3 regions of the Shewanella sp. 10N.286.52.A9 genome follow, and region 1 is predicted to be linked to each of the others. Evidence: predicted binding sites of a transcription regulator. Region 1 holds the regulator's gene; each other region holds the start of a gene.
What was found. The regulator NrdR, encoded in region 1, represses ribonucleotide reductase genes. The targets are predictions, from matches to a motif close to AAACACNANATNTNGTGTTT.
Positions count from the first base shown of each region.

Region 2: a site for NrdR is predicted at 934-953, ahead of nrdD (anaerobic ribonucleoside-triphosphate reductase). Genes of this name have one in related genera too.
Region 3: a site for NrdR is predicted at 1,393-1,412, ahead of nrdA (class 1a ribonucleoside-diphosphate reductase subunit alpha). Genes of this name have one in related genera too.

Region 1 covers NZ_JBFRJQ010000011.1:34,831-38,667, forward strand. The annotation lists gene ribD (bifunctional diaminohydroxyphosphoribosylaminopyrimidine deaminase/5-amino-6-(5-phosphoribosylamino)uracil reductase RibD) at 16-1,155, opposite strand; gene nrdR (transcriptional regulator NrdR) at 1,226-1,675, opposite strand; gene glyA (serine hydroxymethyltransferase) at 1,852-3,108, opposite strand; gene ettA (energy-dependent translational throttle protein EttA) at 3,301-3,837, shown strand, end outside.
Region 2 covers NZ_JBFRJQ010000025.1:78,676-82,512, forward strand. The annotation lists gene rssA (patatin-like phospholipase RssA) at 1-803, shown strand, start outside; gene nrdD (anaerobic ribonucleoside-triphosphate reductase) at 1,014-3,134, shown strand; gene nrdG (anaerobic ribonucleoside-triphosphate reductase-activating protein) at 3,341-3,823, shown strand; gene AB4128_RS16055 (prepilin-type N-terminal cleavage/methylation domain-containing protein) at 3,833-3,837, opposite strand, start outside.
Region 3 covers NZ_JBFRJQ010000004.1:5,595-9,431, reverse strand. The annotation lists gene nrdA (class 1a ribonucleoside-diphosphate reductase subunit alpha) at 1-1,188, opposite strand, end outside; gene AB4128_RS02580 (HAD family hydrolase) at 1,980-2,651, opposite strand; gene ubiG (bifunctional 2-polyprenyl-6-hydroxyphenol methylase/3-demethylubiquinol 3-O-methyltransferase UbiG) at 2,896-3,621, opposite strand.

The DNA.
Region 1 (3,837 bases):
AAAAAATCTTGTTGCTTATAGAGCAAATATCATTCTTAGATCTGCACCGACTCGACGCGTATCGTTAAGTTGTATTTTAGGGATATCTGACATGGCTTGGTAATCATCAAGCTGGACTAAATTACGACCTTGGCTACCCAGTAACTTCATCGCTTGATATAAATACAATTCATCACCTAAGCCTTGTTTGATGACGCTACCCGCTAATGTTGCTCCAGCCTCTACGAGAACCGTATTGCATTGCTTACCTAAATAAGTAAATAACGCATGTAAATCAACGCGTCCATCATCATTTGCACCAATAGTGATACAACTAACATGATTGTTAAATCTTTCTCTCACTTCTGCGGGGTATTCCACACATGAAACCAACAGTATAGGAGACGCTATTTCAAACAGTGTAAAGTCATTTGTTAGCCTAGCTTTACTATCTAGAATAACCCTTAATGGTTGTTTAATTTCACTTTCTGCTAAATGCTCTTTTACACTGCCTAATTCTTCATAACGGACATTCATCGAAGGGTTGTCAGCAAGTACCGTTTCTACACCAGTTATAATGGCACATTGTCGAGCACGTAACTTTTGTACATCCGCTCGGGCTTCAGGTCCTGTAATCCATTTAGACACCCCATTAGACAATGCCGTTTTGCCATCAATACTGGCAGCAAGCTTAATGGTAACAAGTGGCAAGCCTGTGAGCATTCGCTTAGTAAACCCAAGATTAAGTTGTTTGGCTTGCTCGGTTAATAATCCGACTTCAACCTCAATTCCCGCTTCTTGTAGCATTCGAATACCATTACCTGCCACTTGCGGGTTGGCATCAACCTCAGCAATAACAACCCTTTTTATCCCAGCATTTATTAACGCTAATGCACAAGGAGGGGTTCGGCCATAATGACTGCAAGGCTCAAGGGTGACATAGGCAGTGGCTTGGCTTAATTTATCTTGCTGCTGATTGGTTTGTACTGCATTTAAAGCGTGAATTTCAGCGTGCGGGCCACCCGCTTTAATATGATAACCTTGACCAATAATCTGCTCGCCAACGGCAATCACACAGCCTACGTTTGGATTAGGCCGAGTTGTATAACGTCCTTTTTCTGCTAATGAAATTGCCAGACTCATCATTGAAATATCAAGGATAGACCACTGAGACATAAAAACCTTCTTGATTGCACCAAAACGATAAAAAGCAATATTTTGCTAGCGGCAAGTAATGATAATACGGTTACTTTTGTAACTTAGCGATTGCTTCACCAAATTGAGACACATCTTCAAATGCACGGTAAACAGAAGCAAAGCGAATATAGGCAACCTTATCAAGCACCATTAACTGCTCCATCATTAAGTTACCGATCATAGCAGAGTCAATTTCTCGTTCGCCTGTTGCACGAAGCGTGGATTTTATTTTTGTTAATGCTTGCTCAATTTGATCCATAGAAACAGGGCGTTTTTCAACTGCTCTGAGCATACCGCCACGAAGTTTCTCTTCATCAAATGGCTGACGAGTGCCATCTTGTTTGATCACTCTAGGCATCACCAGCTCAGCACCTTCAAAGGTTGTAAAGCGTTCATGGCACTCTGTACATTCCCGGCGACGACGTACTTGGTGGCCATCAGCCACAAGTCGAGAGTCAATCACTTTAGTATCTGTCGCGCTACAAAATGGGCAATGCATATTCGCTCCTGAAATTAAAAAGAAAATGGCTGTAAGTACTCGGTACTTACAGCCATTAAAGTTTATCCTATTTACTTTATAAGGTTAACCTTATCGATAAGATTATCCTGCGAAGATAAATTGAATAAAGCCAGTCTTACTCAATCACGTTCCTGTTACAGAATACTTGAAAGGTATTAACCGTAAACAGGGAATTTAGCACATAATTCAAGCACTTGATTCTTCACACGCTCAATCGTGGCTTCATTATTAATATCGTCAAGTACATCACACATCCAGTTGGTTAACTCAACTGATTCAGTTTCAGTAAAACCACGGCGTGTAATTGCAGGAGAACCAATACGTAAACCTGAAGTCACAAACGGTGAACGTGGATCATTTGGCACCGAGTTTTTGTTCACTGTGATGTTAGCTTTGCCTAAGGCAGCATCAGCATCTTTACCAGTCATATCTTTGCTGATTAAATCAAGCAGGAATAAGTGGTTATCAGTACCGCCAGATACCACATCATAGCCACGTTCGATAAAGGTTTTAGCCATCACTTTAGCGTTGGCAACAACTTGCTCTTGGTAAGTCGTAAACTCTGGATCTAATGCTTCTTTAAATGCAACGGCTTTAGCTGCAATAACGTGCATTAATGGACCACCTTGGCCGCCAGGGAATACTGCTGAGTTTAATTTTTTATAGATATCTTCATCGTTTGATGCAGATAAAATTAATCCACCACGAGGACCGGCAAGTGTTTTGTGTGTCGTCGTTGTCACTACGTGTGCATGTGGTAACGGGTTCGGATAGATACCAGCAGCAACAAGACCAGCAACGTGGGCCATATCAACAAATAAGTAAGCACCTACTTTGTCAGCGATTTCGCGGAATTTACCCCAATCGATGATACCTGAATATGCAGAGAAACCAGCAATAATCATTTTAGGCTTATGTTCAACAGCTAAACGCTCTACTTCTGCATAATCGATTTTGCCAGTCGTTTCATCAATACCGTACTGAACCGCATTGTATAATTTGCCTGAAAAGCTCACATGAGACCCGTGAGTCAAGTGACCACCGTGTGCCAGGCTCATACCTAAAACGGTGTCACCACCTTGTAAAAGCGCCATGAAAACAGCTGAGTTTGCCTGAGAACCAGAATGCGGCTGAACGTTAGCGTAAGTTGCGCCGAACAACTCTTTAGCACGTGAAATAGCTAATTCTTCAGCAATATCAACATGCTCACAACCACCATAGTAACGCTTACCAGGGTAACCCTCTGCGTACTTATTGGTTAACTGAGAACCTTGTGCTTCAAGAACACGTGGGCTGGTATAATTTTCTGATGCGATTAATTCAATGTGCTCTTCTTGGCGACGAGTCTCATCTTCAATGGCTTGAAACAGTTGTGGATCGTAATCCGCGATATTCATAGCTTTCTTTAGCATTGGTGTCTCCAACAGCAGTTCTTATATATATATAGGGTTGCGCGGTATTCTACTCTGCTCTGCGTCACAATCCCAGCATTTAGAACATGAATTTCATTGGAAATTATCTTTAATTTGATTAATCCAAAATTTGAGTTAAACAAAAAATAAAGTAGAATTATCATCATCATTGGTCACTAAAGAACCTTAAAAATGGCTCAATTTGTCTATAGTATGCTGCGGGTAGGAAAGATTGTTCCGCCTAAAAAACAAATCCTCAAAGATATTTCACTTAGTTTTTTCCCTGGCGCCAAAATTGGTGTACTTGGTTTAAATGGTTCTGGTAAATCAACTTTGCTAAAAATCATGGCAGGTTTAGATACCGAAATCGAAGGTGAAGCACGTCCGATGCAGGACCTAAAAATTGGTTACCTGCCACAAGAACCTAAGCTTGATGAATCACAAACAGTTCGTGAAGCAATTGAAGAAGCAGTCAGTGAGGCTAAGAACGCGCTGACTCGTCTGGATGAAGTTTACGCACTTTATGCTGAACCCGACGCCGACTTTGATGCATTAGCAAAAGAGCAAGGTGAGCTTGAAGCAATTATTCAGTCTCAAGATGCTCATAACCTAGATGTTATTTTAGACCGAGCAGCTAACGCATTACGCTTACCTGATTGGGATGAAAAAATCGAAGTGCTATCAGGTGGTGAACGTCGCCGTGTCGCAATTTGTCGCTTACTACTTGAA
Region 2 (3,837 bases), on a different contig from region 1:
GTGCAGCGTATGCCAATGATCATCTTGATGAGCTAGAAGCGTGGGTGCGTGGTTTTTCCAGTTGGGATGTTTTAGGTCTGATGGATTTAAGCTGGCGTAAAGGCGGGCTGATAAGCGGTGAAAAAGTTTTTGATGTGCTGGCTGGCCGAATTGGTGAGCTAAAAATTGAACAACTGAAAAAACCATTCTCAGCGGTGGCAACAGATTTATACTCCGGACAAGAAATTTGGTTTAAAGAAGGGGATTTACGACACGCTGTTAGAGCATCATGTTCAATGCCAGGGTTTTTACCACCTGTTCAACTAGAAGACAGATGGCTAGTCGACGGCGCTGTGGTGAATCCTGTTCCAGTATCAATGTGCCGCGCGATGGGAGTTGATGTGGTCATTGCTGTTGATTTAAACGGCCATCGCCGTAACAGTATGCATATGTTGCCACAACAGATGAAAAGCCGTGCTCCTACAGCGTTAGAAAAACAACAACAAGAAGCCAAAGAGCCAGACTCTGCTTTTATGGATATTCTGGGTAAAGGTAAAGAGTACATTGCTAGCTTTTCAGAGAAGTTTTCGATGTCGACTAAATCCCATCCAGGCATGATTGCAGTGATGTCTCAGTCAATGGATATTCTGGAGCAGCGCCATAAACGTGCAAGACTGATGGGCGATCCACCTGATGTTTGCTTAGTTCCACAGCTTGCTGATATTGGCACCATGGAGTTTCATCGTGCGGCAGAAGCCATTGAAGCTGGCAGGCAGTCTGTGCGTCAAACTGCTCATTTAATCAACTCTGCTTTAGGGCGATAACGTTTTTCAATTACTCGGTCAAGCTCTGTTTTGCCAAATAGTGCAGAGCTTGGCAGTAATATTTTTCATTTCACTTCCCCTCATCAAACTATGATCCAGATCATAGATTTCTAGTCTTCGTTATAGCTTAATACACCATATCTAGTGTTTATTGGTTTCTTGTTGTGGATATATAGTGTTTATATCCTGTGCATAAATGGAGTAAAAGTAATGCCTGTAGTAATTAAAAGGGACGGTTGTCGGACTGTATTTGATGAGTCTAGAATTAGGGATGCCATCGTTGCTGCTATGGCGACGGCTACAGGTCATGCTGATGTTGATTACGCCGCTACCATTGCGGGTGTAATCCGAAATCAAGTCGCGAACGAAGAAGAAGTACAAATTCACCATTTACAAGATTTAGTGGAAAATCTATTAATGGAAGGGCCTCATAAAGAGGTTGCACGTCATTATATTGAATACCGTCACGATCGTGATATTTGCCGTGAAGCAAAAAGTAAACTTAACTGTGAAATTCGTGGGTTAGTTGAGCAAAGTGATAGCTCAATTCTGAACGAAAATGCCAATAAAGACGCTAAAGTTATTCCTACACAACGCGACTTACTCGCGGGTATTGTAGCCAAGCATTATGCTAAATCACACTTGTTACCAAAAGACATTGTAGCTGCTCATGAATCGGGTCAACTGCATTATCATGATTTAGATTATGCGCCTTTCTTCCCGATGTTTAACTGCATGTTAATTGATTTAGCAGGCATGATGACCCATGGCTTTAAAATGGGTAATGCCGAAATTGATACACCAAAATCAATTTCAACTGCCACAGCGGTCACTGCACAGATTATTGCCCAAGTTGCTAGCCATATTTACGGCGGCACAACGATTAACCGTATCGATGAAGTGTTAGCGGAATTTGTGCAAAAGAGTTACCAGAAACAACTGGTGATTGGTAAAGAGTGGGGCGTGAGCGATGTGGAAGCATTTGCTATGGCGCAAACTGAAAAAGAATGTCATGACGCATTCCAGTCATTAGAATATGAAGTGAACACTCTGCACACTGCTAATGGACAGACTCCGTTTGTGACGTTTGGTTTTGGTCTAGGTACCAGCTGGGAGTCACGCTTAATTCAAAAGTCGATACTAACAGTACGTATGGCAGGCCTTGGTAAAAACCGTAAAACCGCGGTGTTCCCAAAACTTGTATTTGCTATTCGTGATGGCGTTAACCATAAAGCGGCTGACAGTAATTACGATATTAAAAAGTTGGCTTTAGAATGTGCCACGATGCGCATGTACCCTGATATTTTAAATTACGAGCAAGTTGAACGTGTTACTGGTTCGTTTAAAACGCCAATGGGCTGTCGCTCTTTCTTAGGTACATATGAAGAGAATGGCGAGTTAATTCATGAAGGCCGTAATAATTTAGGTGTGGTTAGCCTTAACTTACCTAGAATCGCAATCGAAGCTAAAGGCGATGAAAAAGCCTTCTTTGCATTACTTGATGAGAGAATGACTTTAGCACGTAAAGCGTTAGATACTCGTATTGCTCGTCTTGTCGGTGTTAAAGCCCGCGTAGCGCCAATCTTATATATGGAAGGCGCATGTGGTGTTCGTTTAAAAGCTGATGATGATATTTCTGAAATCTTCAAAAATGGTCGTGCGTCTATTTCATTAGGTTATATCGGACTTCATGAGACAATTAATGCTCTTTACGGCACAGAAGAGCATGTATTTGATAGTGAGCTACTGCGTACTAAAGCCGTTGAAATTATTAATGTTATGAAGCGTGCCACGGAGTCGTGGAAGGCTGAAACAGGTTATGGCTTTAGTTTATACAGCACGCCAAGCGAAAATCTATGCAGCCGTTTTTGCCAGTTGGATGCAAAACAGTTTGGTGTGGTTGAAGGTGTGACAGATAAAGGCTATTACACCAATAGTTTCCATTTAGATGTGGAAAAGAAAGTAAACCCATACGATAAAATTGACTTTGAATTGCCATATCCTGAGCTAACAAACGGTGGATTTATTTGTTATGGCGAGTTCCCTAACATGCAACATAACGTTGAAGCATTAGAAAACGTTTGGGATTACAGCTATAGCCGAGTGCCATACTACGGTACCAATACACCTATTGATGAATGTTATGATTGTGGCTTTGTTGGTGAGTTTAACTGTACAAGTAAAGGCTTTGTCTGTCCTAAATGTGGCAACCATGAGCCAAGTAGAGTGTCAGTAACTCGTCGAGTATGTGGTTACTTAGGTAGCCCAGATGCCAGACCGTTTAACCATGGTAAGCAAGAAGAAGTAAAACGCCGCGTTAAACATATCTAGTACTCGTTCTATGTCATATCAAAAACAATAAGGCGCTGAATAGCGCCTTATCTTTTGAGTGGCTAAAGTTTTAAAAGGTCGAGATCAAATAAGGCGAGTTGAAATAGGACTGCTAGGAATAAGTCACTAAGTGCTAGATATGGTATTAAACAGCATATTTTAAGACAGTTGACTACAGTGCATTAGCTTTTTAAAGGGTTAAAGTTATGAATTTTCATCAGTATTACTCAGTCGATGTGGTAAATGGACCTGGTACGCGTTGTACCTTATTCGTAGCTGGATGTGAGCACCAATGTCGTGGCTGTTATAACCAATCAACTTGGGACCCACGCTCAGGTAATGAATTTACTCAAGCGATGGAAGATCAAGTGATTGCAGATTTACAAGATACACGGATTAAACGTCGTGGTTTGTCTTTATCTGGTGGTGATCCTTTATTTGCGGATAATTTGCCTGCCATGTTAGCGCTAGTAAAAAGAGTGAAGCGTGAGTGCCCAGATAAAGATATCTGGTTGTGGAGTGGCTACCAATTAGCGGAAATGTCTTTAAAGCAGCAACAAGTACTCGCTTACGTAGATGTGTTAATTGATGGCAAATTTGAGCAAGATCTTGCCGACCCTAGCCTTAAATGGAAAGGTAGCGCTAATCAAGTGGTTCACGATTTGAGTCAGTTGATTGTGCTAAGTTAGTCGGCATATTTAAC
Region 3 (3,837 bases), on a different contig from region 1:
AACGGCTTTAATCTCTTTACGACGAATGCTGCTATCCGCTTCGTATTGAAGATATAGGCGCTCAAACTCTACTTGGTCAGCGAAGAATGCATCGTATAAACCAGGTACATCAGATGGGCTAAATAAGCTAATATTTTCAGACTTAATTAAGCGTTGGTACATCAATTTGTTTAATTGCACGCCGTAATCTAAATGACGAACACGGTTATCTTCTACACCACGGTTATTTTTAAGGACAAGAAGTGATTCAACCTCTAAGTGCCATAATGGGTAAAATAATGTCGCTGCGCCGCCACGAACTCCGCCTTGTGAGCAAGACTTTACCGCAGTTTGGAAATATTTATAAAACGGTAAGCAACCAGTGTGGAATGCTTCACCGCCTCGGATTGGGCTACCTAAAGCTCGAATACGGCCTGCGTTAATACCAATACCCGCACGTTGACTTACGTATTTTACAATTGAAGATGCAGTCGCATTAATTGAATCAAGGCTATCGTCACATTCAATTAATACGCACGAACTGAATTGACGAGTAGGGGTGCGCACACCAGCCATGATTGGCGTTGGAAGTGAAATTTTAAATGTCGATACGGCATCGTAGAAACGCTTAATGTAGTCAAGGCGTGTTTCTTTTGGATACTTAGCAAATAAGCAAGCAGCTACCAAGATGTAGAGAAACTGTGCACTTTCGTAAATTTCATTAGTCACTCGGTTTTGAACTAAGTATTTCCCTTCGAGTTGCTTAACAGCAGCATATGAGAAGTCCATGTCACGCCAGTGGTCGATGTAGCTATCTAAGATAGTTAACTCTTCTGCTGTGTAATCTTCGATAATGTGCTTGTCGTACTTACCCAACTCAACCAAACGATTGACTTGATCAATTAATTTTGGAGGCTCGAATTGACCGAAGGCTTTTTTACGCAGATGAAAAACAGCTAAACGCGCAGCAAGAAATTGGTAATCTGGTGACTCTGGAGAGATTAAGTCAGCTGCTGCTTTGATGATTGTTTCGTGAATAGCCTCTGTAGGAATGCCTTCAAAAAACTGTAAGTGAGAACGTAATTCTACTTCTGAAACTGATACGTTGTTTAAGCCTTTGGCTGCCCACTCGATTACGCGATGGATTTTATCTAAATCGATTGTTTCGCGTTCGCCACTGCGTTTAGTGACTGTCATATTGCTGTTCATTAAAAAGAGGCCTTGATTCGATATTTATTGGTGTAATTTATTCATTGGATCTTTTTTTATCGACTACGTTACGATCGCCAATAAATCACAATACGTCCCTTGTAAGTTGATCATCCAAATTCATTTAACAAACTAATATTGATAAAAATACTAGTGTTACAGCGAGATACTGCGCTTTTATCGCTAGTGCCTCGTATTGATGTCACACACAAGATATGGTGTTTTATAAAAACTAACATACAAGATAGTGAGGTTGGTCACCATTTGCAAGTAGGATTTTAATTAATAAGTTGTGGATATCTTATGGATAGTCATTCAAGTTAGTAAAAGCTAACCTGCTAACGCAAAATAGCCTTTGAATTTCTCGTGACGTTGTTTTTTTAGACAGTTAACGTGATTGGATTGATCGCTAAAATATTCAGCGATCGATTGTTTTAATATAAAAATAGTTTGATTTTTTTTGTGATGTTTGAATGTAAAATGAAACAATGAGTTTCCATTCGGATTTATGAGTCAAAGTACAGTGTCAGTGATGAGTTCATTACACTAAATTGACTACTGTTATCCTTAGAACAGTGAGATAAAAAGTGAAGTAACAGAAATGCCGATAGTAAAGAAAATCTATCGCGAGTGTATTAAAGGTTTGCTGATAAGTATCGAAAGTGAGTCATTGAAATGATGCTTCAATTCTGAAATCTGAAGCATCAATTTACCAATCACTTTTGCATCATTACATTAAGATTTACATATCAGCATTGAATTTATGAAGAGTACTGTTTTAGTTGTTCTTGTTATTCAAAAAATTGGTGTAAATCGTTAACTGTGTTAAATACAATTTTACTTGGCCATAAGTCTGGCTGGTCATCGTCCGAAAGGTATCCCCACATGGCAGTGCCGCCAATCATGCCCGCATTATTGGCTGCGACTAGATCACGCTCAGCATCACCTAGGTACAATATATTTGCAGGCGCACAGTTAATTTGCTGAGCTGCTAATAACATAGGGGCAGTGTGAGGTTTAGGGTAAAGGGTAGAGTCGCCACTAACGATACTTGTTAAACGTTCAGTTAGCCCTAAAGCATCAATTAACGGACGAGTAAACTTTGCTTGTTTATTTGTTACCACCCCAAACGGTATTGCTTTTGTTTCAAGTAAAGTGAGGAATGAGGCTAAACCTTCGAATAAAGAGGCTTTTTGACCATTCACTTTTTTATAGTGTTTAAGCAGACTCTGTTGAATGCTTACTTGCTCTGATTCATTTAACTCTGGTACCGCAGCATTTACTAAGGCCAAACTTCCGTGTGAAGCTGAATAGCGTAGTGCTTCGACGGACTTAGGGGAAATTTCGCGCTCTTGCAAGGCTAAATTTAATGCATATACCAGATCTGGTGCGGTATCAGCCAAGGTTCCATCCAAATCAAATAATACTGCTTTAATCTGATCCGTCGCACTAAATTGATTCATTGTACTACCTTAGGTTTTAATTCGTTTATCAATTATGGAAAGAGTAACGTCACGTTATATTGGGTTAAGTAATCAAACGAATAAATAGGTTAACTAAGCAAGCTAAGTAAACAGACTAATAATGACATTACATCAAAGTGTAGAACATCAACTAGCCTGGTTTTGAATACTGCTAATAGACAATAAGTGGTCATGTCCTTTAATCATTAACTATGAATCAATGACATGACCTGAATTGTGTGTCTTATCCAGCTTTTTGAGTCGCTATCATATAGTTTACGTCAAGTTTATTTGTATATTTATACACACCTGTTAACGGGTTATGAGTAATGCCTAAGGCGTCTCTACAGATTAAATCAGTTTGATCGACCAAATTGATTAATTCTGACGGCTTAATAAACTTACTGTGATCATGGGTACCAACAGGCAGCATCTTTAATACATATTCTGCGCCTATTATCGCTTGTATGTAAGACATCATATTTCTATTAATGGTAGAAAAGAAAACAAAGCCATCTGGCTTTACCATATCGCAGCATGCACGAATCACTGATAATGGATCCGGTACGTGCTCAAGCATTTCCATACACGTTACGACGTCATATTTTTCGCTATTATTAGCAGCGTGTTCTTCTGCAGTCATAGTGTCATAGTGAATATCGATACCAGTTTCGAGCGCATGAAGCTTGGCCACTTCAATTTGCGCATCACCCATATCAAGACCGGTAACTTTAGCGCCAACTTTTGCCATGCTCTCAGATAAAATACCGCCGCCACAACCGATATCAATAACGTGTTTATCAAACAAACCACCGCAAGTTTGATCGATATAATTTAACCTTAAAGGATTAAGTTGGTGTAGTGGTTTGAAATCACCATTTGGATCCCACCAAGACTGTGCCATTTGAGCAAACTTTTCGATTTCTTGGTGATCAACATTCTGTTGATTTTGGTTTTCGTGATTAGACATAACAGGACCCATAATATATTTATGATTATTGCAGGTATTATAACCATCCGTTTCAATAAACAAAGTGAGATAAAACAAGATTAATTTTCAATTGATTATATAAGCAGCAATGTTTGCCCATAAAAAACACATTAATTCTCAAAACACGTATATCAGGAAATTAAAAAGTAGAACTTACGAATCAAATTAGGGGAATTATCGCTGTTTTTATTAAGT